DNA from 2 places in the Blautia sp. 1033sp1_1033st1_G9_1033SCRN_220408 genome. Region 1 is predicted to be linked to the other one. Evidence: riboswitches for the same ligand, from Rfam matches in the RefSeq annotation. Region 1 holds a riboswitch; the other holds the start of a gene.
What was found. Region 1 has a riboswitch for ZMP and ZTP ahead of AB5916_RS16985 (formate--tetrahydrofolate ligase). Riboswitches for the same ligand answer to the same signal wherever they lie in the genome.
Positions count from the first base shown of each region.

Region 2: linked by a shared signal. The riboswitch ahead of AB5916_RS11100 (IMP cyclohydrolase) and the one ahead of AB5916_RS16985 (formate--tetrahydrofolate ligase) in region 1 are both predicted to bind ZMP and ZTP.

Region 1 covers NZ_JBFKZO010000040.1:97-10,245, forward strand. Annotated here, with positions in the region: gene AB5916_RS16975 (xylulokinase) at 1-1,613, opposite strand, end outside; gene AB5916_RS16980 (DUF1700 domain-containing protein) at 1,676-2,122, opposite strand; ZMP/ZTP riboswitch at 2,351-2,434, shown strand; gene AB5916_RS16985 (formate--tetrahydrofolate ligase) at 2,577-4,262, shown strand; gene AB5916_RS16990 (sodium ion-translocating decarboxylase subunit beta) at 4,575-5,711, shown strand; gene AB5916_RS16995 (hypothetical protein) at 5,763-5,885, shown strand; gene AB5916_RS17000 (Cof-type HAD-IIB family hydrolase) at 5,885-6,682, shown strand; gene xylB (xylulokinase) at 6,704-8,191, opposite strand; gene AB5916_RS17010 (L-fucose/L-arabinose isomerase family protein) at 8,198-9,682, opposite strand; gene AB5916_RS17015 (DUF4867 family protein) at 9,699-10,149, opposite strand, start outside.
Region 2 covers NZ_JBFKZO010000014.1:24,659-43,799, reverse strand. Annotated here, with positions in the region: gene AB5916_RS11170 (PolC-type DNA polymerase III) at 1-1,594, shown strand, start outside; gene AB5916_RS11165 (fructose-1,6-bisphosphatase) at 1,604-3,562, shown strand; gene AB5916_RS11160 (amidophosphoribosyltransferase) at 3,642-5,057, shown strand; gene AB5916_RS11155 (helix-turn-helix domain-containing protein) at 5,142-5,357, opposite strand; gene AB5916_RS11150 (YifB family Mg chelatase-like AAA ATPase) at 5,610-7,145, shown strand; gene dprA (DNA-processing protein DprA) at 7,171-8,055, shown strand; gene topA (type I DNA topoisomerase) at 8,094-10,172, shown strand; gene codY (GTP-sensing pleiotropic transcriptional regulator CodY) at 10,333-11,121, shown strand; gene AB5916_RS11130 (hypothetical protein) at 11,410-11,541, shown strand; gene groES (co-chaperone GroES) at 11,702-11,986, shown strand; gene groL (chaperonin GroEL) at 12,007-13,629, shown strand; gene AB5916_RS11115 (DUF6106 family protein) at 13,830-14,336, shown strand; gene guaB (IMP dehydrogenase) at 14,530-15,987, shown strand; gene AB5916_RS11105 (N-acetylmuramoyl-L-alanine amidase family protein) at 15,990-16,763, shown strand; ZMP/ZTP riboswitch at 17,034-17,116, shown strand; gene AB5916_RS11100 (IMP cyclohydrolase) at 17,182-17,895, shown strand; gene AB5916_RS11095 (phosphoribosylaminoimidazolecarboxamide formyltransferase) at 17,918-19,102, shown strand.

The DNA.
Region 1 (10,149 bases):
TCCGTCCAGATATCGGAATCCACAGCAGCCCGCTCCACCGGAATGCCCTTCAGATACCGCTCCATGAAACGATTATATCCCTCTATACCTTCCGGGTCCGGAGCAAGGGTGGTGCCCATATTCCCTGCAAATACCTTCTGGTCCAGGAAGTCCTCCAGTGTTTCACGCTCTTTCTTATGGATCAGGTAAGATGCCAGAACTGCAATTCCCCAGGCTCCTCCCTCTCCTGCTGTATCCATAACAGAAACCGGTGCTCCTACAGCATCTGCCAGGATCTGCTGGCCTACGCCCTTGGTCTTGAACAGCCCGCCATGACCCAAAAGACGACTCACCTTCACATCCTCCTTCTTGAAGAGGATATCCAGCCCTACACGCATAGCTCCCAGGCAGGTGTAAAGATTGGTGCGCATAAAATTCGCCAGGGTAAAATGGCTCTCCGGAGATCTTACAAACAAAGGCCGTCCTTCTTCAAATCCGGTCATATGTTCACCGGAATAGTAACAGTAAGACAGAAGTCCACCGCCGTCTTTGTCTCCCTCCAGAGCCTTTCTGTATAAGGTGCCATAAAGCTGGTTCATATCTACTTCCATCCCCATAGCCTGGGCAAACTCTTTGAAAATGCCCACCCATGCATTCAGATCTGTGGTGCAGTTATTAGAATGTGCCATAGCCACCGGATGACCGGATGGTGTAGCAACCATATCAATCTCCTTATAAGGGGCAGATAATTCCTTCTCCAGTACAATAGATGCAAATACAGAAGTACCTGCTGAAACATTTCCTGTGCGCATAGCAACGCTGTTAGTGGCAACCATGCCAGTGCCTGCATCCCCTTCCGGCGGACACATAGGAATCCCGGCCTGCAATCTGCCGCTCACATCCAAAAGTCTTGCACCCTCTTCTGTCAGACAGCCAGCTTCCTGTCCTGCCACCAGACATCTAGGCATAATATCCCGAAGCTTCCAGCCAAATCCATATGGCTGGACCATCTGATCAAACTGCTGGATCATGGTCTCATTATAATCCTTTGTCTCACAGTCTACCGGGAACATACCTGCCACATCCCCGATCCCAAGCACTCTTTGCCCGGTAAGCTTCCAGTGCACGTAAGCCTCAAGAGTAGTAATATAATCAATATCCTTTACATGAGGCTCGCCTTTCAGAATGGCCTGGTATAAATGAGCAATGCTCCATCTCTGGGGAACGTTATAATGAAAAAGCTCTGAAAGCTTCTCGCTGGCTTCCCCGGTAATATTATTGCGCCAGGTACGGAAAGGAACCAGCAGATTCCCCTCTTTATCAAAAGGCATATAACCATGCATCATGGCACTGATACCTATAGCACCTGTTCTGGTAAGCTCTGTCTCTGCACCATACTTCTCTTTAATGTCCATAAGAAGGCTCTGATAGCACCCCTGAAGTCCGCTCCATACATCCTCAAGACTGTAGGTCCATACTCCATGTTCATAACGATTCTCCCATTCATGTCCTCCGGATGCTATCGGCTCATTCTGTTCATTGATCAGCACAGCCTTGATCCTGGTAGACCCAAGCTCAATCCCAAGAGCAGTCCTGCCCTCCAGGATTGCCTGCCTGTTCTCTGCAATACTCATTATAAAATCCTCCCTTTTCCCTTTCTTAATCTGTCCGCATACCTCTTATTTGGAAATACCTATCATCTCCGTCGAAATAAAAAAGATATCACATACACCCCTAATGCTATCATAACAAGAGACGGCATAATACGCCCGATCATTCGAATCAGCACACTTAAAATCCCCACAAAGATCACAAGAGAGATCAGCTTCTCATACCAGGGCTTATCCTGAAAACTGTGAACCTGTCTCTTGTCTTCGCTATAGCTATCCCCGGAAAAGCCAGAATCTTCTGTAGAATACTCCTCATAGGATATATTGCCATTATCCGTATCTGTATCCAGAAGAGTCCTGGCGATCAGCCTGGGATCTCCAAGTTCGTTCAGCACATCCTGCTCTGATCTTCCCTTCATCACCTGGGACTGTATATAATCCTCATAATACCTTAAATGTGCAGCAATCTTCCCTTCATGCATTTGCCCGGTCAGCTGACTCTCCAAAATGTCTAAAAATCCTCTTCGATCCATGCTGTATCCAACCTCTCGTTCCATATCGTAATTGGGGCATTTCCTAACATTATGGCTTCATTTTATCATAAAGGACAAGGATATCCTATATACTTTTTCTAAAATTTCTATAATCTTTTTATCATTTTATGAATTTTGCACAAATTTAACTGTTATTTTTCTATCAATTAACATTGATAAATACTTGACAATCTCATCCACTTATGCTAAAGTGATTTCATCAGTTGAAAAGCTTCTGAATACTGACGGATTCGTGGAATTGACCACAGGGATTTCAGAAGTTGGACACAGCCGACCGTCTGGGCAGTATTTGATCTCATCAGATACTGCCCTTTTTTAACAGGATGATGGCATTGTACCCATCCTGTGGTCCGGCAGCAATGTTCCCGGAGAGTAAAGGCAGAATATTCCCGGAAGGCTATCAATATTTATTCAAAATCAGGAGGAGAAATTTATGGGATTCAAAACTGACATTGAGATCGCACAGGAATGCGAAATGAAGCCGATCACTGAGATCGCAGAAAAAGCAGGGATTGATGACAAATACCTGGAGCAGTACGGAAAGTACAAAGCAAAAATCGATTACAATCTTTTAAAAGAATCTGACAAAGAAAATGGAAAGCTGATTCTTGTGACTGCTATCAACCCTACACCGGCTGGTGAAGGTAAGACAACAACTACCGTTGGTCTGGCTGATGCAATGCAGAAAATGGGCAAAAGTGTTATGGTAGCTCTCCGTGAGCCATCCCTTGGACCGGTATTCGGTGTTAAAGGCGGTGCAGCAGGCGGCGGATATGCACAGGTTGTTCCTATGGAGGATATCAACCTTCACTTTACAGGTGATTTCCATGCCATCGGTGCAGCGAATAACCTGCTGGCAGCAATGATCGACAACCATATTTTCCAGGGAAATGCACTGAACATTGACCCACGTAAGATCACCTGGAGAAGATGTGTAGATATGAATGACCGTCAGCTTCGTAATGTAGTAGACGGCCTTGGTGGAAGAACAAACGGTATGCCTCGTGAAGACGGATACGACATCACGGTTGCATCTGAGATCATGGCTGTTCTTTGCCTTGCAAGTGACATCAAAGACCTGAAAGAACGTCTTTCCAGGATCATCATCGGATATACATATGGCAAACCATCAGAGCAGAAGCCGGTAACAGCTGGTGACCTTCATGCAGAGGGCGCTATGACCGCACTTCTTAAAGATGCCCTGAAGCCAAACCTTGTACAGACACTGGAGCATGTACCGGCCATCGTACATGGCGGACCATTTGCAAACATCGCTCACGGATGCAACTCTGTAACTGCTACAAAAATGGCCTTAAAGCTGGCTGATTACACCATCACAGAGGCTGGTTTTGGTGCTGACCTTGGTGCAGAGAAATTCCTGGACATCAAATGCCGTATGGCAGGTCTGAAGCCAAACGCAGTAGTGATCGTAGCTACTGTACGTGCACTGAAATATAATGGCGGCGTTCCAAAGGCTGACCTGAACAATGAGAACCTGGAAGCTCTTGAGAAAGGTCTTCCAAACCTTCTGAAGCATGTAAGCAATATCCGCAACGTATACAAACTGCCATGCGTAGTAGCTATCAACGCATTCCCAACAGATACCAAGGCAGAACTTGATCTTGTAGAAACAAAATGTAAAGAGCTTGGCGTAAACGTAGCACTTTCCGAAGTATGGGCAAAAGGCGGCGAAGGCGGTCTGAAGCTGGCTGAGGAAGTAGTACGTCTGTGTGATGAGCCAAACGACTTCACATATTCCTATGAGCTGGAAGGCTCCATTGAAGACAAGCTGAACCAGATCGTTCAGAAGATCTATGGTGGTAAGAGAGTTGTTCTTACAGCAAATGCCCAGAAACAGGCAAAACAGTTAGAGGCTCTTGGCTTTGGCAACTGCCCGATCTGTGTAGCTAAGACACAGTACAGCCTGACAGATGACCAGACCAAGCTTGGCGCTCCTACAGACTTTGAGGTAACAGTACGTAACCTGAAGATTTCTGCAGGTGCCGGCTTCATCGTAGCACTTACCGGTGAGATCATGACCATGCCAGGACTTCCCAAGGTACCGGCTGCTGAGAAGATCGACGTAGACGAAACTGGAAAGATCACAGGTCTTTTCTAATAGAAATTCAACCTTGACAATACTCCCTCTTATAGATATAATACTTCCAATAAGAGGGAGTAGCTGCCACAGGCTTGGACCTTTATCAGTGTTTCATCCAGTGGATTTTCAGGCGTCAGAACGGCCACCAGTACAGTGACCCGCCTAAAGTTGAAATAGCAAGACTTTTATTACAGTATGTTTATTGTTCATTCAGCAAATACTGTAATAAAAGTCTTTTTTATTTACTATGAAATCACGGGCAGCAGTCATAAATGAGACATGCTTGTCCTCACTTCGCTCTCTCAAAATCCATTTTTCAGGAGGAAAATCATGAGTTTTTTAATTGAAGGAGTCCAGGCTCTCACCTGGCAGCAGGTGGTTATGTACGCAGTAGGTATCCTGCTGATCTATCTGGCAATCGAAAAAGGTTATGAACCATCCCTGCTTTTACCAATGGGATTTGGTGCCATTCTGGTTAATCTTCCCTTTACAGGTGTACTTGATCAGACCCTTCAGGGAGGCATTCAGGCAAATGGCGTGATCGAATGGCTGTACAATGTAGGGATCAATGCTTCCGAGGCTATGCCAATCCTGTTGTTTATCGGTATCGGAGCAATGATTGATTTTGGTCCACTGCTTTCCACCCCACAGATGTTTTTATTTGGTGCCGGTGCACAGTTCGGGATCTTTGCAGCAATCCTGCTGGCAACCGTTCTTGGTTTTGACCTGAAGGATGCAGCTTCCATCGGTATCATCGGTGCCGCTGACGGTCCTACTTCCATCCTGGTATCCCAGGTCCTGCACTCAAAATATATAGGTGCCATAGCAGTAGCCGCCTATTCCTATATGGCGCTGGTTCCCATTATCCAGCCTTTTGCTATACGGCTTGTTACCACCAAAAAAGAACGCCAGATCCATATGGAATACAATCCGGCTTCTGTTTCCAAGAAAATGCGTATTGCATTCCCTATTGTTGTTACTATGATTGTAGGTCTGGTAGCACCACAATCTGTGGCTCTTGTAGGATTTCTGATGTTTGGTAATCTGATCCGTGAGTGCGGCGTACTTGGCACCATGTCCGATACCGCTCAGAATACCCTTGCCAACCTGATCACATTATTGCTTGGCATTTCTATTTCCTTCAGCATGCGTGCAGAATACTTTGTCACAAAAGGCACTTTAATGGTTATGCTGATCGGACTTTTTGCCTTTGTAATGGACTCTATTGGCGGTGTATTTCTTGCCAAATTTATGAACCTGTTCCTTAAGAAAAAGATCAATCCTATGGTTGGCGCAGCCGGAATCTCTGCATTCCCCATGTCTTCCCGCGTGATCCAGAAAATGGCACTTGAAGAAGACCCAAGCAATGTTATCCTGATGCACGCAGCCGGAGCCAATGTATCCGGCCAGATCGCTTCTGTTATTGCAGGAGGACTTGTGATCAATCTGGTAACAAGCTTGCTTTAAAGATTCATAATTATAATGTATGATAATGTATAGATGTAGGAGGGAATCTCAATGAATACAGAGAATATAATGGCAGCCCTGGAAATCATGGGCAAAGGAATGGCTGGTATTTTCGTAGCTATCCTGTTGATCATGCTTTGTGTATGGATCATGGGAAGGTTAGGTAAAAAATAATGGAATACAAAATGATGGCAGTGGACATGGACGGAACTCTTTTAAATGATTCCAAGGAGATTTCTCCCAGAACTGCTCAGGCGATCAGGAAAGCTGTTGCACAGGGATTTCTATTTACCCTGTGCACCGGACGTCCCATCCAGGGTGTAGAAAGATACAGTCAGTTCCTTGGTCTTCAGGCTCCTTTGATCACCTATAATGGTGCCATGATCATCCGCTCTGACACCAAGGAGATCCTGTACAAACAGGAACTTTTACCAGAAGATATACATAAGATATTAGAATTCGGCCGGAATTATAATACCACCATGTGTATCTGGTCCGGCAACCGGCTTTATGGGAATGTTTTGAATAATCAGATCCATGCCTATAAGAAAAACACTGGTGTGGAGCCTGTCCTTATGGAAGACGAAGATGCCCTGATCCGCCAGGGCGTTACTAAGATCCTGTGGATCGATACAGAAGAAAAAATCAAAAAAATACAGGAAGAACTCCCTGGAGATGCTTTTTCCCAGGTAACTTTCTGTACTTCCCAGACCACTTATCTGGAGTTTTTCAACAGTCAGGTATCCAAAGCCAAGGCTATGGAACGGCTGGGACAGCTTTTTAATATCCGTCAGGAAGAGATGATTGCTGTCGGCGATGGCCTGAATGACCTACCTATGATCGAATATGCTGGTCTTGGCGTTGCCATGGAAAATGCACAGGCCCAGGTAAAAACCCGGGCCCGGTACATTACCTCTTCCAACGAGGAAGACGGTGTTGGTAAAGTTCTTGAAAAATTTGTCTTAATATGAATTCACCCATGCAGCCATGGCTCATTCATGGCTACAGTCCGGGACTTTTATAGTAAATAAAGGCTTCATCGTTGGATACAATTCACGGAATTTCTGGTATCTTGCTTCATATTTTTCCACAAGAGCCGGTTCCGGTTCCACAGTATCCACAATCTTTGTAAGCTTCTTTCCAATGGTTTCCACATCCGGGTAGGCGCCGCAGCCAACTGCTGCAAGCATGGTGCCGCCCAATGATGGACCTTCTTCCACTTCCAATACATCCACCTTAAGATTCATAATATTAGCAATCATTTTTTTCCAAAGTGGGCTCTTTGCGCCACCACCGCAGATCTTTGTACGTTCTATCTGGATTCCCAGGCTTCTTGCCACTTCCAGGGAATCCCGAAGGCCAAATGCAACGCCTTCCAGTACGGCCTGAGTCATATCAGCCCGTGTGGTATCCATAGTCATGCCAAAGAATACGCCTCTTGCATCCGGATTGTTATGAGGAGAACGTTCTCCCATCAAATACGGCAGAAAATACACATGATTCTCACCTAATTCTTTGATCGGTGCCTGCTCCGCACTATAGTCCTTTGTTCCAAGGATCTCTTCTGACCACCATTTATTGCAAGAAGCTGCACTAAGCATACATCCCATCAGATGGTAGCTGCCATCTGCATGGCAGAAAGAATGAAGTGCATTATTCTGATCTACTCCGAATTCTTTGCTGGAAATAAAAATAGTTCCGGAAGTACCAAGTGAAATATTGCACTGGCCATCTCCTACAGTGCCTGTACCCACAGCCGCGGCCGCATTATCTCCGGCTCCTGCCACGATCTTCACCTCTGGTGAAAAACCAAGCTCAGCTGCCAGTTCCGGCCTAAGGGTACCTACAACCTCCCAGCTTTCATACAGTTTTGGAAGCTGTTCCCTTGTGATTCCGCAAATCTGGATCATTTCCTCAGACCAGCATCTGTTCTTTACATCCAGAAGAAGCATACCGGATGCGTCAGATACATCCGTACAGAAGGAACCAGACAGACGGTAAGCCAAATAATCCTTTGGAAGCATGATCTTTACGATCTTTGCAAAATTGTCAGGCTCATTTTTCTTCATCCACAGGATCTTTGGTGCTGTAAATCCTGCAAAAGCAATATTTGCAGTATATGCGGACAGTTTATCCTTACCGATCACCTGATTCAAGTAATCAGTCTCTTCTCCTGTGCGTCCATCATTCCACAAAATTGCAGGACGGATCACCTGATCCTCTTTGTCCAGAGTTACCAGCCCATGCATCTGGCCTCCAAAACCAATGCCTGCCACCTGGGATCTGTCGATCCCGGCGGTCAGCTCTTTCATCCCCTCCATGCTTTTCTCAAACCAGTCAGAAGGATTCTGCTCTGACCAGCCTGGATGTGGGAAATATAATGGATATTCTTTTGATACGATATTACAGATCTTTCCGGACTCTTCCATGAGAAGAAGCTTTACGGCGGAAGTGCCCAGGTCAATACCGATATAGTACATACTCAATTACCCCCATGGATTCTCCGTCGGATATCTTACGCCTGCCGGCTGATTATAACCGATCTCATCTACCGGAACTCCGATATACTTAAATACTTCAAACAATGCTTTTCCGTAATGTCCAAATGCAACTGCACCATGATGCGGGAAGTTCTTCTCGATCAATACGTGGCGGTAGAAACGTCCCATCTCCGGAATTGCAAAAATACCAATAGATCCAAAGGAACGTGTTGCAACCGGCAGGATCTCACCATGTGCAATATAAGCACGAAGCTTGTTGTCAGAAGTGCTCTGCAGACGATAGAAAGTAATATCTCCTGGCACCAGATCACCCTCCAGTGTACCCTGTGTTACTTCCTCAGGCAGGCTTCTTGCCATGATCATCTGATACTTCATTGTGCAGGAAGACAGCTTGCCAGCTGCTGTATTTCCACAATGGAATCCCATAAAGGTATCCTTCTGCGTATAATTAAATTTGCCCTTGATATCGCTTTCGTACATATCATTTGGTACGGTGTTGTTGATGTCAAGAAGTGTTACTGTATCATTACTGATCACTGTGCCGATGAACTCGCTTAATGCACCGTAAATATCAACCTCGCAGGATACCGGGATACCCTGTGCTGCAAGACGACCATTTACATAGCATGGAACAAATCCAAACTGTGTCTGGAATGCAGGCCAGCATTTGCCTGCAATGGCAACAAATTTACGATAACCTTTATGCTCCTCTACCCAGTCCTTTAAGGTCAGCTCATACTGTGCAAGCTTTGGCAGGATCTCCGGCTTTTTATTACCTGCTCCAAGCTCTGCTGCCATCTCTTCTGCCAGTGCCGGGATCCTTTCGTCTCCTGCATGTTTGTTGAATGCTTCAAAAAGGTCAAGCTCTGAGTTCTCCTCAATTTCAACCCCTAAGTTGTACAGCTGCTGGATTGGTGCATTACATGCAAGGAAATTCAATGGACGAGGTCCAAAGCTGATAATCTTAAGATTGCTCAGTGCATATACTGCCTTTGCAACAGGCACAAAATCATGGATCATATCTGCACATTCTTCTGCATTTCCAACCGGATATTCTGGAATATAAGCTTTAATATTGCGAAGCTTAAGATTATAGCTTGCATTTAACATACCGCAGTATGCGTCTCCACGGCCCTGTACCAGGTCATCTCCGGACTCTTCTGCAGCTGCCAGGAACATCTTTGGTCCATCAAAATGCTTTGCAAGCAGGGTCTCAGAAATCTCAGGCCCGAAGTTACCAAGATAAACAGCCAGTGCATTACAGCCAGCTGCTTTAATATCCTCCAGTGCCTGTACCATGTGGATCTCACTTTCTACAATACAGACAGGACATTCATAAATTTCAGAAGCATCATATTTCTCTGTGTAAGCTTTCACCAGTGCTTCTCTTCTTGTAACAGAAAGAGACTCTGGAAAACAATCTCTGCTTACTGCAACAATTCCAATCTTGATCTGTGGCATATTATTCATCATGATATTATCCTCCTTATTCCTCATCCAATGAAATGTTTTTACCTTTTAATCCGTTAAATGCACCCTGGATCTTTGCATCTTCATGTGCGATCAGCCATTTATTCTTAGCAGTCTGAAGTCTGTCTTCCCCATCGGTCTCTGTCTGGAAAGTCAGATCTGTATTTGTCCCTCTTGGAAGAACTACCACGCACTGAAAGCCTGTATCATTTACATGACATGGTGCGTAATGAAGTGTAGTAGCATAAACCTCAATGCCAGTGCCTGCCGGTACCAGATATGCCTCAATATTCGCTGTGTCATATGTAAAATCCGGTGCAATATCCTGCTGATGTCCGATCAGCAGCACCAGATCTGTTACAGCCACATTGATTTCTGAATTGCGATGGTATTCCACTGCATTCAGTTTCCTGTTATGTCCATTGCAGTATCCGATCTCAATAGGAAGTCCGCCATAGCCTTTGTTC
Region 2 (19,141 bases), on a different contig from region 1:
TTTTGATTCTCCTGAAATCAAGGAATTTGCTGGAATGGCAGGCTGTGACATGCCGGACCGGATCTGCCCTAAGTGTGGTACAAAGATGACAAAACAGGGTTTTGATATTCCATTTGAAACATTCCTTGGATTCAAGGGAGACAAGGAGCCGGATATTGACCTGAACTTTTCCGGTGAATATCAGACAAATGCACATAAATATACAGAGGTGATTTTTGGAAAAGGCCAGACCTTTAAGGCCGGCACCATTGGTACCCTGGCTGATAAAACAGCGTTTGGTTATGTAAAGAATTATTTTGAAGAGCGAGGCCAGCATAAGCGGTACTGTGAGATCAATAGGATCGTGCAGGGCTGTACCGGAGTACGCCGTACCACAGGACAGCATCCTGGAGGAATCATTGTTCTTCCAAAAGGCGAGGAGATTGAGAAATTTACACCTGTACAGTATCCGGCAAATGATTCCAGCAGTGGTTTTATCACCACTCATTTTGATTATCACTCTATTGACGGTAACCTTCTGAAGCTAGATATACTGGGGCATGATGATCCTACCATGATCCGTATGCTGGAGGATCTGACAGGTCTTTCTGCCAGGAAGGTTCCGCTGGATGACAAGGCAGTGATGTCTTTGTTTGCCAGCACAGAGGCATTGAAGATCAAGCCAGAGGATATCGGAGGCTGTAAGCTGGGATGTCTGGGTATTCCTGAGTTTGGTACAGACTTTGCCATGCAGATGCTGATTGATACAAAACCAAAGTATTTCTCTGATCTTGTCCGTATTGCAGGGCTATCTCACGGAACGGATGTGTGGCTTGGCAATGCACAGACCTTGATCGAAGAAGGAAAGGCCACTATTTCCACTGCTATCTGTACCAGGGATGATATTATGATCTATCTGATCGGACAGGGTGTGGAAAGCGGTCTGGCATTTACCATCATGGAAAGTGTACGTAAAGGAAAAGGCCTGCGTGATGAATGGATCACAACCATGAAAGAGCACGGGGTTCCGGACTGGTATATCTGGTCCTGTAAGAAGATTAAGTACATGTTCCCAAAAGCCCATGCAGCAGCCTACGTTATGATGGCTTACCGTATTGCCTGGTTTAAGGTTTTCCAGCCACTGGCTTACTATGCAGCTTACTTCAGTATCCGTGCCACATCATTTTCCTATGAACTGATGTGTATGGGTAAAGAAAGACTGGAATACTATATGGCAGAGATCCGTAAGAAAGGGGATCTGGCTACCCAGAAGGAGCAGGCAACCCTGAAGGATATGAGGATCGTACAGGAGATGTATGCAAGAGGATTTGACTTTGTTCCTATTGACCTTTACAAGGCAAAGGCCCACAGGTTCCAGATCATGGATCAGAAGCTGATGCCTGCGCTGGATACCATTGACGGTTTGGGGGACAAGGCAGCAGACGCTGTTGTAGAAGCAGCAGCAAAAGGAAAGTTCCTGTCAAAGGATGATTTCCGTGACAGGACGAAGGTAAGCAAGACAGTGATCGATCTGATGGACGATCTGGGGTTATTTGGGGATATTCCTCAGTCCAACCAGATTTCACTGTTTGATTTCTCAAAAAATGCGGTGTAGGGAGGGACTATGACCACAGAAGAATTGCGCTATCTGCAGCGGCTTGCAGAGCTTTATCCAACGATTGGAAAGGCATCCACAGAGATCATCAATCTTCAGTCTATTCTGAACCTGCCGAAAGGTACAGAGCATTTTCTTTCTGATATTCATGGGGAATACCAGGCTTTTTCCCATGTGCTGAGAAATGGCTCAGGGGCAGTCCGTAAGAAGGTGGATGACGTGTTTGGCCATACCCTAAGCAATCAGGATAAACGATCACTGGCAACGCTGATTTATTATCCGAAAGAGAAGATTGAACTGGTAAAAAAACAGGAAGAGGATATGGAAAACTGGTATAAGATCACTTTATACCGTCTGATCGAGGTATGCAAAACAACAGCCTCCAAATATACAAGATCCAAAGTAAGAAAAGCCCTTCCTGCAGATTTTGCTTATGTGATTGAAGAACTGATCACTGAAAAGGCAGAGGTTCTGGACAAGGAAGCCTATTATGATGCGATTGTAGAAACCATCATTCAGATCGGCAGGGCAGAGAACTTTATTATTGCTTTGTGCGAACTGATCCAAAGGCTGGTAGTGGATCATTTGCATATCCTTGGAGATATTTATGATAGAGGACCTGGCCCCCATTTCATTATGGACCGATTGATGTCTTACCATTCCCTGGATATCCAGTGGGGGAACCATGATGTAGTATGGATGGGAGCTGCTGCAGGACAGCAGGCATGTATTGCCACTGTGATCCGTAATAGTGTCCGATATGGCAATCTGGATATTTTGGAGGATGGCTATGGGATTAACATGATGCCGCTGGCAGCCTTTGCAATGGAAGCATACAGGGATGATCCCTGCATAGCTTTTTCAGGGATTTCCAGTCCGTCTAATTACAATGCAATGGAAAAAGAATATAGCAGGAAAATGCATAAGGCTATTGCAGTGATCCAGTTCAAACTGGAGGGTCAGCTGATCATGAACCATCCGGACTTTGATATGGAGGATCGACTCCTGCTTCATCGGATCCATCCGGAAAAAGGAACGGTTACACTTCCTGACGGAAAAGAATATCCACTTTTGGATAATTGTTTTCCCACTGTGGACTGGACACATCCTTATCAGCTTACTAAAGAAGAACGAACAGTGATGGAACGGCTTACTTCCGGTTTTGTTAATTGTGCAAAGCTTCAACAGCATATGCGTTTTCTTCTTGACAAAGGAGGGCTTTATAGGGTATATAATGGGAATCTGCTGTTTCATGGAAGCATTCCATTAAATGAAGACGGATCCTTTAAGAAAGTACAGATCTATGGGAACATATACAAAGGAAAAGCCCTTTATGATACCCTGGAATCCTATGCAAGACGGGCTTTTTATGAATTGGACGATAAGGAACTGGAAAAAAGCAGGGATATACTGTGGTACATCTGGGCAGCACCTAATTCACCGCTTTTCGGAAAAGATAAGATGACTACTTTTGAACGGTACTATATAGAAGATCCGGGAACTCATCAGGAGAATAAAAATGCTTATTACCGCCTTCTTGAGAATGAAAAAGTAGTTGATCATATTTTGGAAGAATTTGGATTGGACGGGGCAGAGGGCAGGATCATTAACGGCCATGTACCTGTGCATCAGCTAGAGGGAGAGAATCCTGTGAAGTGTGGTGGGAAGGTGATCGTGATCGATGGCGGTTTTTCCAAAGCTTATCGGAAAGTTACGGGGATCGCCGGATATACCCTGATCTATAATTCCTATGGTCTGGCACTGACTGCCCATGAGCCTTTTACTTCTGCAGAGGATGCAGTGATCAGAGAACAGGACATTGTTTCAAACCGTGTGGCAGTTCATTATACTTCCAGACGGCGCCTGGTTGGGGATACAGACAATGGAAAGGCACTGAAGGAGCGGATCAGTGAATTAAAATGGCTTCTGGAAGCCTACAGGAGAGGCATTATCAAAGAGAAAAAGTGACTGAACCATTAAAGGATCAGGCATTGATTTCTATATAAAAGTCCATCAGGGCAAATAAAAACAGAGGAGAATCGAAAAAATGGGTGGAATTTTTGGAGTAGTTTCAAAAAACAGTTGTGTAATGGATTTGTTTTTCGGAATCGATTATCATTCACATCTGGGAACGCGCAGAGGTGGAATGGCTGTTTATGATAGAGAAGAAGGATTTAACAGGGCAATCCATAATATCGAGAATTCACCATTCAGGACAAAGTTTGATCGGGATGTGGAGGAACTGCACGGAAATGTAGGAATCGGCTGTATTTCTGATAATGAGCCTCAGCCTTTGCTTGTACGTTCCCACCTGGGGAATTTTGCCATCACCACAGTTGGTAAGATCAACAATCTGGAGGAACTGGTACAGAACTGTTTCAAAAACGGATGCTCACATTTCCTTGAGATGAGCGGAGGCAGCGTAAATCCTACGGAAATGGTGGCAGTTCTGATTAATCAGAAGGGCAGTATCCTGGACGGGATCCGCTATGCACAGGAAGTGATCCAGGGATCTATGACTATGCTGATCCTGACACCGGAAGGACTGTATGCAGCCCGTGACCGTCTGGGAAGGACACCTTTAGTGATCGGCAGGAAAGAAGGAGCCTGCTGTGCTTCTTTTGAAAGCCATGCGTACATTAATCTGGGTTATGAAGATTATAAGGAATTAGGCCCGGGCGAGGTAGATTTCCTTACACCTGAAGGGGTGGAAGTGCTGCAAAAGCCAGGGGATAAAATGCGCATCTGCTCTTTCCTCTGGGTATATTATGGGTATCCAACTTCTACCTATGAAGGAGTCAATGTAGAAGAAATGCGGTACAAATGCGGAGACATTCTGGCAGGCAGAGATGCAGGGGAGATTTCACCGGATATTGTAGCAGGTGTGCCGGATTCAGGTATTGCCCATGCCATTGGATATGCCAATCGTTCCGGAGTGCCTTTTGCACGACCATTTATTAAATATACACCAACCTGGCCCCGTTCTTTTATGCCTACTCAGCAAAGCCAGCGTAATCTGATCGCCAGGATGAAACTGATCCCTGTACATAAGCTGATCAAAGGGAAAAGCCTGCTGATGATTGATGATTCCATCGTTCGTGGTACACAGCTTCGTGAAACTACAGAATTTCTTTATAATAATGGGGCAAGAGAGGTGCATATCCGTCCTGCATGTCCGCCATTGCTCTATGGCTGCAAGTATCTGAATTTCTCCAGATCCAAATCAGAAATGGATCTGATCACAAGGCGGATCGTGGCAAAAAGAGAAGGGGATCATGTGGATCCGAAAGTGCTTGCAGATTATGCAAATCCGGATTCACAGAACTATAAGGAAATGCTGGAAGAGATTCGTAAAGAACTGAATTTCACTTCCCTGAAGTACCATCGTCTGGATGATCTGGAAGCATCCATTGATATTGAGCCATGTAAGCTTTGCACTTATTGCTGGAATGGTGTAGAATAATTGTTCCATAAAACTAAAACAAAACATGCATTGTGTGTGCCTAGGAGCTGGATTAGCTTCCGGGAAGCATACAATGCATGTTTTTTAGTGATACAGCTTTTTGTTATCGGTACGGCCAACCAGATAATCAATGCTTGTATTATAATAGTTTGCAAGTCGGATGAGCATTTCAATTGGTATATTCCTGGATCCTGTTTCATAATGGGAATAGGATCGCTGGCTGATATGCAGGATTTCGCTGATTTGTTTCTGAGAAAGGTCAGCATCCGTACGCAGATCCTGAATGCGCTGAAATCTCATACAGTATTTCTCCTTTCCGATTTTTTTCTTTTGTATTTCTATGAAAACGTCTATTCGCAGTATAAAACAGAACCAATTAAACTATTGCAAATAGGAGCATAATGGGCTATACTAAAATCTATCTATCTGTTCAAAAACAGTCTGGAATTCATGTGCAGTATTCTGAAAATCATCTACAAAAATCCATGAGAATTTTATTTTAAAAAAGGCAAAAACACAGGTCGGGGCAGCGCTTTTTGCAGAAAGGAAATCATGTTTGCAAGTGTATTGTCAGCCAGTATTTTAGGAATGGAAGTGTGTCCCATTCAGGTGGAAGCAGATGTAAGTGACGGTCTTCCATCCTTCACAATGGTGGGGTATCCGTCAGCTCAGGTAAAAGAGGCTCAGGACCGGGTCCGTACTGCTCTCCGCAATAATGGGATCAGTCTGCCACCTAAAAGAGTAACCGTGAACTTTGTACCGGCAGATATCAAAAAAGAAGGGGCAGGATTTGATATACCTGTAGCTGCAGCTGTTTTATCTGCGGCAGGGATCCTTCATCCAAGCCTGCTTGAAGGCGTGATGCTTGCCGGGGAGATCAGCCTGAACGGAGAGATTTATCCTGTGCCGGGTATTCTTGCCAGAGTGATCAAAGCAAGGGAATTAAAGTGCAGATATTGTATGGTTCCCTATGGTAATCTTCAGGAGGCCAGGCTTGTAAAAGATATGCCAGTGATCGGTGTAAAGGATCTGAAAGAACTGATCCGATATCTGAAAAATCCGGAAGATTTTCATAAAGAAAATCCTGACAGACCAAGCCCTAAAGAAACAGAAAATGAGTGCAAGACCAGGGTGGATTTTCTGGATATCCATGGTCAGGAAGGAGCCAAAAGAGCCTGTGAGATCGCAGTGAGCGGATTTCACAATATTCTGTTTATCGGCCCTCCTGGAGCCGGCAAAACTATGTTGGCAAAGCGGCTTCCCACCATTATGCCACAGCTTACTTTTGAAGAAAGCCTGGAGCTGACCAGGATCTACAGTATTGCTGGATTGTTGTCTGCTGACAGTCCGTTGATCTGTCAAAGACCTTATCGAAGTCCTCACCATACCAGTTCTGCCCAGGCAATGGCAGGAGGAGGCAGGATTCCTGGTCCAGGAGAGGTGACCCTGGCACACAGAGGTGTGCTTTTTCTTGATGAAATGCCGGAATTTTCAAGGAGAAGCCTGGAAATCCTGCGGCAGCCCATGGAAGATAAAGTGATCCAGCTTTCAAGAGCCAGCGGGACCTTTACATTTCCGGCAGGCTTTATGCTGGCAGCAGCCATGAACCCTTGTCCATGTGGCTTTTTTCCGGATATGAACAGGTGCCGCTGCACTCCTGGAGAAGTGAGTCACTATCTGGGGAAGATCAGCAATCCTTTGCTTGACCGGATCGATCTTTGTACGGAGGTATCGCCTGTATCTTTTCAGCAGATGAATGGCGCGCCGGAAGGAGAATCCTCTGATACGATCCGGGAAAGAGTAGAGCGAACCAGGCAGATCCAGCTGGAAAGATATCAAAAGGAAAACATATGCTTTAACGGAGAGCTTTCCGGCAGACAGATCCAGAAATACTGCGGGGTTACAGAAGAAGGAAACAGGCTTCTTGAACAGGCATTCCGAAAAATGGAACTTAGTGGCAGAGCGTATCACAGAATACTGAAAGTGGCCAGAACCATTGCGGATATGGAGCAGGAGGATAAGATACATGTTTCCCACATTTCGCAGGCTTTATCCTATCGTGCATTTGACAAAAAATACTGGGTATAAATGAAGAAACAGTGAGGTATTTTATATGGAAGGAAAACAAACAGAAATAAGAAAGATCACCATAAACAGTAAGGAATATCCCAAGCGTCTTAAGAAGCTGTCAGGTATGCCAAAAGAACTTTATGTAATAGGAAATCTGCCGGAAGACAATGCACCCACAGCAGCTGTGGTAGGGGCCAGAATGTGCAGCGCCTATGGAAAAAGGCAGGCTCATTGTTATGCAAAGGTACTGGCAGAATACGGGATCCAGGTGATAAGCGGTATGGCATTGGGAATCGATACTCAGGGACATTTGGGCGCATTGGAGGCACAAAGGCCAACTTATGCAGTGCTGGGCAGCGGCGTGGATGTGTGTTATCCTGCAGCCAACCGGAAGCTTTACAATCAGATCCTGGAAACCGGAGGAGGGATCATCAGTGAATTTCCTCCCGGGATGCCGCCAAAGGCAGGACATTTTCCTGCACGAAACAGGATCATCAGTGCCCTGGCAGATGTGGTGCTGATCGTGGAAGCCAGAGAACGAAGCGGATCTTTGATCACTGCAGGCTTTGCTCTTGATCAGGGAAAGGCAGTGTATGCCCTTCCGGGACAGGTGGATCAGATTCTTTCACAGGGCTGTAATCAGCTGATTTTTGATGGGGCAGGCATTGCCTGGTGTCCGGAAATCCTGCTTGGGGAATGGGGGATTTTTCCTGAAAAGAAGGAGACAGCAGGAGAAAAAAAGAACTTAGGACTTGCAAGAGATTTGGAATTGGTGTATAGTTGTCTCGATTTACGACCTGAAAACCTGGATTATTTTATTCAAAAAACAGGATTTTCAGCAGGAAAAACAAGCGGGCTGCTGATGCAGCTTCAGGTATTGGGGCTTGCCAGTGAGGTGGGCAGACAGCATTATGTTAGATGTAAGTAACATGTGACTACATTATGATTTAGCTTAGGAGAGTTATCATGGCAAAGTATCTGGTGATAGTTGAGTCACCTGCAAAGGTAAAGACAATTAAGAAGTTTTTGGGGGCAAATTATGAAGTAGAGGCATCAAACGGACATGTACGGGATTTCCCAAAGAGTCAGTTTGGCATTGATGTGGATAATGATTTTGAACCGAAATATATAACCATCCGTGGAAAGGGAGAATTGCTTGCCAAACTTCGTAAGGCAGCGAAGAAAGCAGATAAGATCTATCTTGCAACGGACCCTGACCGTGAGGGAGAGGCTATTTCCTGGCATTTATCACAGGCTCTGAAAGAGGATCCAAAGAAAATGCACAGGATCACCTTTAATGAGATCACAAAGACTGCAGTAAAGGATTCGTTGAAGCATCCAAGAGAACTAAATCTGAACCTGGTGGACGCACAGCAGGCAAGGCGTATGCTGGATCGTATGGTGGGTTATACCATCAGTCCTCTTTTATGGGTAAAGGTGAAGAGAGGCTTAAGTGCAGGAAGGGTACAGTCTGTAGCTTTACGTATCATCTGCGACAGAGAGGATGAGATCAATTCTTTTATTCCGGAAGAATACTGGAGCCTGGACGGAGACTTCATTGTAAATGGAGAGAAAAAGCCACTGGAAGCCAGATTCTACGGCACAGACAAGCGGATGGAGATCCATAATAAGCAGGAGATGGACCAGGTACTGAAGGCTCTGGAGGGGCAGGAGTATGAGATTTCCGAGGTAAAGAAAGGAGAACGCACCAAGAATGCGCCACTTCCTTTTACTACCAGTACTCTTCAGCAGGAGGCTGCCAAAACATTGAATTTTTCTACACAGAAGACCATGCGTCTGGCACAGCAGCTGTATGAAGGCGTGGATATCAAGGGCAGCGGCACAGTAGGTGTGATCACCTATCTGCGTACAGATTCTACCAGGATCTCTGAGGAAGCTGACAGTGCTGCAAGAGCTTATATTGGAGACAATTATGGTGAGCAGTATGTTTCCCATTTCGAAAAAGCAGTGAAAAAGGGACAGAAGATCCAGGATGCCCATGAAGCGATCCGTCCTACAGATATCAGCAGGACTCCTCAGATGATCAAGGACTCCCTTTCAAGAGATCAGTTCAGGCTTTATCAGCTGATCTGGAAACGCTTTGCAGCCAGCCGGATGGCAGCAGCCAAGTATGAGACCACATCTGTGAAGATCCGGGCAGGGGAATATACCTTCACAGTTGCAGCTTCCAAGGTGGCCTTTGACGGTTTTATGTGTGTATACACCCAGGAAGATGATGAGAAGAAGGGCAATGTATTAAGCCAAAGTCTGGAAAAGGGCATGAAGCTTTCCTTAAAGGAATTAAAGCCACAGCAGCATTTTACACAGCCGCCGGCTCATTATACAGAGGCTTCCCTTGTAAAAACCATGGAAGAACTGGGAATCGGACGCCCAAGTACTTATGCGCCTACCATTACCACGATTATCAGCAGAAGGTATGTGTCAAAAGAGCAGAAGAACCTTTATGTAACCGAACTGGGTGAAGTTGTAAATAATATTATGAAACAGGCATTTCCAAGTATTGTAGATGTGAATTTTACAGCTACCATGGAAGGTCTTCTGGACTGCGTGGAAGCAGGGACAGTACAGTGGAAGACAGTTGTCCGTAATTTCTATCCGGATCTGAAAGCAGATGTGGATGCTGCACAGAAGGAACTGGAAAAAGTAGATATCCAGGACGAAGTTACAGATGTGATCTGCGATAACTGCGGACGTCATATGGTGATCAAATATGGTCCCCATGGCAGATTTCTTGCATGCCCTGGATTCCCGGAGTGCAGAAACACTAAGCCATATTATGAAAAGATTGGTGTACAGTGTCCTAAGTGCGGCGGTGAGGTTGTGCTGAAAAAGACCAAAAAGGGCAGAAAATATTACGGCTGTGAGAACAATCCGGAATGTGATTTTATGTCCTGGCAGAAGCCGTCTAAGAAGAAATGCCCAAAATGCGGTAATTATATGGTGGAAAAAGGCAATAAACTGGTATGCAGCCAGGAAACCTGTGGATATGTGGAACAGAAAACAACCGATGATGAGGATAAATAATGCTTTTTTCAGTCAATATTTATTAATAAGATATATTTCCTGAAAAATCGGGTAAAATAAAAAAATAGTAAAAAATGTCTTGTAAATATCCTGCAAAACGTGTAGTATGATTATATCAGATTACAGGATTGCTTCATAAAAGAAGTGAAAGGAGGACAATATGAGCGTTCAGTTACTGGATAGAACAAGGAAGATTAACAAGCTTCTTCACAACAGCAACTCCAGCAAGGTGGTATTTAATGATATCTGCCAGGTTCTGATGGAGACTCTAAGCTCCAACATTCTTGTACTTAGTAAGAAGGGTAAGGTATTAGGTATAAGCTTATGTCCTGGAGTTGAGGAAATCACAGAACTGATTGAAGATAAAGTTGGCGGCTATGTGGATGGAATGTTGAATGAAAGGTTTCTGGGCGTTCTGTCTACCAAAGAAAATGTAAATCTCCAGACGCTTGGGTTTGAGCATGTATCTGCAAGCTACCAGGGGATTATCAATCCCATTGACATTGCAGGTGAGAGACTTGGCACGGTATTTATGTACCGTAAGGACCGTCCATATGATATAGAAGATATTATTGTCAGCGAATACGGCACTACTGTTGTAGGGCTGGAGATGATGCGGGCGGTGCATGAAGAGAATGCGGAGGAAGACCGTAAGAAGCAGGTTGTGAAGTCTGCTTTTAATACTTTATCATTTTCGGAATTGGAAGCCATCATCCATATCTTTGATGAACTGAATGGGGATGAGGGGATACTGGTTGCCAGCAAGATTGCTGACAGAGTAGGGATCACCCGTTCCGTTATTGTGAATGCACTTCGCAAATTTGAAAGTGCAGGTGTGATCGAATCACGTTCTTCAGGTATGAAGGGAACTTATATTAAGGTTTTGAATGAAGTGATCTTCGATGAACTGGAGGAGATCAAAGCCCAGAAGAATAACAAGAAAGCCTGAACAGGGCTGGGATATCAGATGATCAGAAGGCTGTTGCAGAGATTGCAGCAGTCTTTTTTATGTAATAGGAAATTACTCCGTAATGTTCCTATTACATAAAAACGCTCCGCGAGGATGCGACCAGATGCATGAGGAATATGTCTGCTAAAGCAGACTGCATCTGGCGCGCAAAGCGTAACAAGTCCCTCAAAGATTGAGGGATACAGGGAGTTTGAAGCGGACTTGTTCGCTTTGTTCCGTAATCAGGAAATTATTCCGTAAGGTTCTTATTGCTAAAAATGCATCGCAATGATGGGCTTTGTGTATACTGTACCTGTAGGATTCTGGCTTGGCTTGCTGGCTGTTTCTTTTGCTGCTATATTTACATCATTTTTTTATAAAAATAAAAAAATTAGAAAACAAGAGAAAAATAAAGAATAAATAAGATTTTAAAAGAATACACTGTAATCTATAAGCGTGAAAAGAGTTGCAGAAAAGCGATAAATTCAATAATATAGGGACAGTGATTAGCACTCATATTAATTGAGTGCTAGCAAATTAGAAATGAAGAGCATTGCAATAATAAAGGAGGACATAAATCATGAAGTTAGTACCATTAGGTGACAGGGTTGTATTAAAACAGTTAGAAGCAGAAGAAACTACAAAGTCCGGTATTGTTCTTCCTGGTCAGGCACAGGAAAAACCACAGCAGGCAGAGGTTATTGCTGTAGGTCCTGGCGGCGTTGTTGATGGCAAAGAAGTAAAAATGGAAGTTGCTGTAGGAGATAAGGTTATCTACTCCAAATATGCAGGAACAGAAGTGAAACTTGAAAACGAAGAATATATTGTTGTAAAACAGGGCGATATTTTAGCTGTTATTAAATAAAAACAGGAGGATTGATGATCATGGCAAAAGAGATTAAATATGGCGCAGAAGCCAGAGCAGCACTTGAAGCTGGTGTGAATAAATTAGCTGATGCAGTAAGAGTAACACTTGGACCGAAAGGAAGAAACGTAGTTCTTGATAAACAGTTTGGCGCTCCGCTGATCACTAACGATGGTGTTACCATTGCGAAAGAAATCGAGCTTGAGGATGCATTTGAAAATATGGGTGCACAGCTGATTAAAGAAGTAGCATCCAAAACCAACGATGTTGCAGGTGATGGTACTACAACTGCTACAGTACTTGCTCAGGCAATGGTACATGAGGGAATGAGAAACCTGGCAGCAGGTGCAAACCCGATCATTATGAGAAAAGGTATGAAGAAAGCTACAGATGTTGCTGTAGAAGCAATCAAGAAGATGAGCCAGAAAGTAAGCGGTAAATCCCAGATCGCAAATGTAGCAGCAATTTCTGCAAGTGATGAAGAGGTTGGTAAGCTGGTAGCTGATGCTATGGAGAAGGTTTCCAATGATGGTGTTATCACTGTAGAAGAATCCAAGACTATGCATACAGAGCTTGACCTGGTAGAAGGTATGCAGTTTGACCGTGGATATATTTCAGCATATATGTCCACAGATATGGAGAAAATGGAAGCAACACTGGAAGATCCATATATCCTGATCACAGATAAGAAGATCAGCAATATCCAGGAAGTTCTTCCGCTTCTGGAGCAGATCGTTCAGGCTGGAGCAAAGCTTCTGATCATTGCAGAGGATGTTGAGGGTGAGGCTCTTACTACTCTGATCGTAAACAAATTAAGAGGAACCTTCCAGGTAGTGGCTGTTAAAGCTCCTGGCTATGGTGACAGAAGAAAAGAAATGCTTCAGGATATTGCAATCCTTACAGGCGGTACAGTGATCTCTGATGAGGTTGGTCTGGAACTGAAGGATGCTACAATGGCTCAGTTAGGCCGTGCAAAATCCGTTAAAGTTGCAAAAGAGAATACCGTTATCGTTGACGGTCTTGGAAAGAAAGAAGATATTGCAAACCGTGTTGCACAGATCCGTGCTCAGATTGAGGAGACAAAATCTGATTTCGACAGAGAGAAGCTTCAGGAAAGACTTGCAAAACTGTCTGGCGGTGTAGCTGTGATCCGTGTTGGTGCTGCAACTGAGACAGAGATGAAAGAAGCAAAACTTCGTATGGAAGATGCTCTGGCAGCTACAAGAGCAGCTGTTGAGGAAGGCATTATCGCAGGTGGCGGTTCTGCTTACATCCATGCTACCAAAGAGGTTGGTGAGCTGGCTGCATCTCTTGAGGGAGATGAGAAGACCGGTGCCAACATCATCCTGAAAGCACTGGAGGCTCCTCTGTTCCGTATTTCTGCAAATGCAGGACTTGAGGGATCCGTGATCATCAATAAAGTAAAAGAGTCTGAGCCAGGAATTGGTTTTGATGCTCTGAATGAGAAATATGTGGATATGGTTAGCGCAGGTATCCTTGATCCTGCAAAAGTTACCAGAAGTGCCCTTCAGAACGCTACAAGCGTTGCATCTACACTGCTTACAACAGAGTCTGTTGTTGCAAACATCAAAGAAGATGCACCGGCAGTACCGGCTGGCGGACAGGGAATGGGTATGATGTAATCCCAGCCACATTATAAAGAGGTACATCATAAAGAAAGTATAAATTGGGGTCGGCGTCATAGACGCTGGCCCTGTTTTGTGATATACTGAAAAAAATGTCAGGAATAGTAGAAGATGTACTGGAAGCACTGCTCGACTTGAATTGAACTTTCTGACAATTACAAAAATTAAAAACAAAAAAAGAAATAGGAGAAGATGTTATGAGTGACTTATATCAGGAGCATCTGGTAAAGAAAGAGCGCACAGCAGCGGATTCTGCAGTCCGGATCGCAGTGATAGGATTTACTGCACTTTTTGTTGTGGCAGGTTTGTTTATCACACCAATTGCTCTGCTTCTGGCACTGGTTCTTGGTCTGGCAGGGTATTTTATACTGTTTCCAAGGACTGACCTGGAGTACGAGTATCTTTATGTGAACGGTGAACTGGACATTGACAAGATCATGGCCAAATCCAAGAGAAAAAGAGTTAAAAATCTGGATATTAAGAATGCAGATCTGGTAGCTCCCCTTACCTCCCACAGGATGGATTATTACAACAATAACCAGAAGATGAAGGTGTACGATTTTTCTTCTGGAAATGCAGAGCACAAGCGTTTTGCCATGATCATCAGAGATAATGGAGAGTCCTGCAAAGTGATCCTGGAGCCGGATGAGAAGATGATCCAGGCGATTCGGAGCAGTGCGCCAAGCAAGGTCTTTCTGGACTGAGTAAACAGGTTGTGACAAGGTCTTTTTGGCCTGACCCAGTGTGTCATGGCAAGGTTTTTCCGGCCTGACCCAGTGTGTCATGCTAAGAATTTTTCAGGCTAACCCGGTATTGACACTGATTATTTTTTTTGCTAAACTATGGAACAATACATAAAAAATAAAACACAAAACATTTAACAAGGGAGGAAATGCAATGGGTACTATCATTGGAGAGGGCATTACATTTGACGATGTTCTTTTAGTTCCGGCGTATTCAAAGGTAATTCCGAATCAGGTTGATGTAACCACGTATCTGACCAAGAAAGTAAAATTAAACATACCGCTGATGAGTGCAGGTATGGATACCGTTACAGAGCACAGAATGGCGATTGCCATGGCCAGACAGGGTGGTATTGGTATTATTCACAAGAATATGTCTATCGAGGCGCAGGCTGATGAGGTAGATAAAGTTAAGCGTTCCGAGAACGGCGTTATCACAGACCCATTCTATTTGTCCCCAGAGCACACATTGAAGGATGCCAACGACCTGATGGCAAAATTCCGTATTTCAGGTGTTCCGATCACAGAAGGCAGAAAGTTGGTAGGTATCATTACCAACCGTGACCTTAAGTTTGAGACAGACTTTTCCAAGAAGATTAAAGAATGCATGACTTCTGAAGGACTGATCACTGCAAAAGAAGGGATCACTCTTGAAGATGCAAAGAAGATTCTTGCCAAGTCCCGTAAAGAGAAGCTTCCCATCGTTGATGATGACTTCAACTTAAAGGGACTGATCACTATTAAGGATATTGAGAAGCAGATCAAATATCCGCTGGCAGCGAAGGATTCCCAGGGACGTCTGCTCTGTGGTGCAGCTGTAGGTATTACAGCTAATGTACTTGCACGTGTAGAGGCACTGGTTGCAGCTAACGTAGATGTGATCGTGATCGATTCAGCCCACGGCCATTCTGAGAATATCCTCCGTGCTGTTCGGGAGATCAAGGCAGCATATCCGGAGCTTCAGGTGATCGCAGGGAATGTAGCTACAGGAGCAGCTACAAAGGCTCTGATCGATGCAGGAGTGGATGCTGTTAAAGTTGGTATCGGACCTGGATCTATTTGTACTACCCGTGTGGTTGCCGGTATTGGTGTTCCACAGATCACAGCAGTTATGGACTGTTACGAAGTGGCAAGCCGTTATGATATCCCTATCATTGCAGATGGTGGTATTAAGTATTCCGGTGATATTACTAAGGCGATCGCAGCAGGTGCTAATGTGTGTATGATGGGAAGCATGTTCGCAGGATGCGATGAGAGTCCGGGAACATTTGAATTATATCAGGGAAGAAAGTACAAGGTATATCGTGGTATGGGATCTATTGCAGCTATGGAGAACGGCAGCAAGGATCGTTATTTCCAGGAGAATGCCAAGAAGCTTGTTCCTGAAGGTGTTGAGGGCCGTGTAGCATACAAGGGCCATTTGGAGGATACTGTATTCCAGTTAATGGGCGGTCTTCGTTCAGGTATGGGATACTGTGGCGCCGAGAATATTGAGATACTGAAGACAACCGGCAGATTTGTTAAGATCTCCGCTGCATCTCTGAAAGAGTCTCATCCTCATGATATCCACATTACAAAAGAAGCACCGAACTACAGTGTAGATGATAAATAAATATGACAGATAAATCTCCCAGGCCGTCTTTTCCAAGGCGGCCTGATTTACATAAAGAGAAAAGAACAATACCTGGAAAAAGGCAGCGGATACGGCAGCGTAACCGGCGGCTGATCCTTGCGTGCAGCCTTTTGCTGCTGATCCTTGTCTGCATGATCTGGCTGATCAACAGAAAGTATACAGCAGATCAGTCAGAGGAAATGACCAGTCAGAATGCATCCAGTGTAGAGGGTACTTCCGATGGCCCTCAGCAGTGGCAGGAACAGGGAGCACCGTATATTGATGTGCAGCTGCTTACCCCTAATGAGTATTCCAGGCCGCAGCTGCCCATTGCACAGGTTAATTATATTGCCATTCATTATACAGCGAATCCGGGAGCCTCTGCACAGGACAACAGGGATTATTTTGAGAATCTGTCCTGGACCCATGAGACAAAGGTAAGCAGCCATTTCGTGATTGGACTGGAGGGCGAGGTGATCCAGTGTATTCCATCTTCTGAGATGTCCTATGCCACCAATTCCAGGAACGTAGACACTTTGTCTATTGAGTGCTGCCATCCAGACGAGACCGGGAAGTTTAATGATACCACTTATGAATCTTGCGTAAAACTGGCAGCCTGGCTTTGTGTGCGTTTTGGACTGGATCAGGAGGCAGTGATCCGGCATTATGATGTAACAGGGAAAGAATGCCCTAAATATTATGTGGATAATCCTCAGGCCTGGGAGCAGATGAAGGCTGATATACAGGCTCGCATTCAGGCGGTTCAAGTCGAGTAGCCGCGAGACTTGGCGCGTGATTCTGGTCAGCGTAAGCTGACATATTCTTTACAGAATCACTGCGCATCCTCGCGGAGCGTTTATCTCAGTCGGAGATTGGACTCCCACTGAGACGAACTTGCTGTTACTTACCACCTGAAAGATGTGGGAGTCTTCTCGACTGAGATAAAGCCTTGCAGTAGAGTGTCTGTGAATCTTGAAGTGAATAGGTTTTTCAACACCAAATATTTTTGGGGGCTTGCAAATAAGAAAAATCTATTGTATAGTAAAAAAGAGCTGCACAACTGGCGGATCGTAGGGCAAACCTACAGGGAGTGCAGTATATGAAAATGTCGACCGCCTGGGCAGCCTGGTAAGAGGGCTTCCCAGGTTTTTTGTACACAAAAAAGAGAAAAGGTAAAGCAAAGGAGCAAAGATTATGGAAATGTTGTCACTGGAAAAAGAACTGAAAGAAAATTCTTATCCTGGCAGAGGGATCGTGATCGGACGGTCTGCAGATGGAACCAAGGCTGTAACAGCATATTTTATCATGGGCAGAAGTGAAAACAGCAGAAACCGTATTTTTGTAGAAGAAGGAGAGGGGATCCGTACACAGGCCTTTGACCCTTCCAAACTGGTTGATCCAAGTTTGATCATTTATGCTCCGGTACGTGTTCTGGGCAATAAGACGATTGTTACAAATGGTGATCAGACAGACACCATCTATGAGGGAATGGATCATCAGCTTACATTTGAACAGTCCCTTCGCAGCAGAGAATTTGAGCCAGATGGACCAAACTATACGCCTCGTATTTCCGGTGTTATGCATGTGGAAAATGGTTCCTACAGCTATGCAATGTCTATTTTGAAAAGCAATAATGGGGATCCATCTTCTTGCAACAGATATACCTTTGCCTATTCAAATGCAAAAGCAGGAGAAGGACATTTTATCCACACATACAAGTGCGACGGGAATCCGCTTCCAAGCTTCGAAGGAGAGCCTAAGCTGGTAGCCATCCCGGATGATATGGATGCATTTGCAGAGTTGTTGTGGAACAGCCTGAATCCTGACAACAAAGTATCTCTGTTTGTAAGGTACATTGATATTGCAACAGGCAGTTATGTATCAAAGATCGTAAACAAGAATCAGTAATCAGAAGAAGGAGGAGACAATAATGAAAGAATTAGAGTTAAAATATGGATGCAACCCAAATCAGAAACCTTCCAGGATTTACATGGAGGATGGATCAGAACTTCCAATCAAGGTTCTTTCAGGAAGACCTGGATACATTAATTTTCTGGATGCATTTAACGGATGGCAGCTGGTACGCGATCTGAAGAAAGCTACCGGTCTCCCGGCTGCCACATCTTTCAAGCATGTTTCACCTGCAGGGGCTTCCATTGGCCTTCCGCTGACAGAGACTCTTGCAAAGATCTACTGGGTAGAGGATATGGATTGGAAGAACTTTTCACCGCTGGCATGTGCATATGCAAGAGCAAGAGGTGCAGACCGTATGTCATCCTTTGGAGATTTCATTTCCCTTTCTGATGTGTGTGATAAAGATACAGCCCTTTTGATCAAGAGAGAGGTATCTGACGGTGTGATCGCACCTGGATATACACAGGAGGCATTGGAGATCCTTCAGCAGAAGAAAAAAGGCAACTACAATGTGATCCAGATCGATCCGGACTTTGTGCCTGCACCTGTAGAACATAAGCAGGTATATGGTGTTACTTTTGAACAGGGAAGACAGGAGCTGGCTATTGATGATCAGCTGATCTCCAATATTGTGACTGCTAAGAAAGATCTTTCAGAAGAAGCAAAAAGAGATATGAAAGTGGCTCTTATCGTCTTGAAGTATACTCAGTCCAATTCTGTATGCTACGTAAAAGACGGACAGGCTATTGGTGTTGGTGCAGGACAGCAGTCCCGTGTGCATTGTACAAGACTGGCAGGACAGAAGGCTGATAACTGGTTCCTTCGTCAGAGTCCGAAGGTGCTGAACCTGCCTTTTAAAAAGGAGATTTCAAGAGCAGAACGAGACAATGCCATTGATGTGTATATTGGTGAGGAATACATGGATGTTCTGGCTGACGGTAAGTGGGAGAAAACCTTTACACAGAAACCGGAGATTTTTACAGTCCAGGAGAAACGTGCATGGCTGGATCAGATGACAGATGTAACACTTGGTTCTGATGCATTCTTCCCATTCAGCGACAATATTGAGCGTGCACATAAAAGTGGTGTGAAGTATATTGCACAGCCTGGTGGATCTGTAAGAGATGCAGATGTGATCGCTACCTGTGACAGCTATGGAATGGTTATGGCATTTACCGGAATCCGTCTGTTCCACCATTAATTGATTTTAAAGAAAGCAGAGCTATAAATATAGTAATAA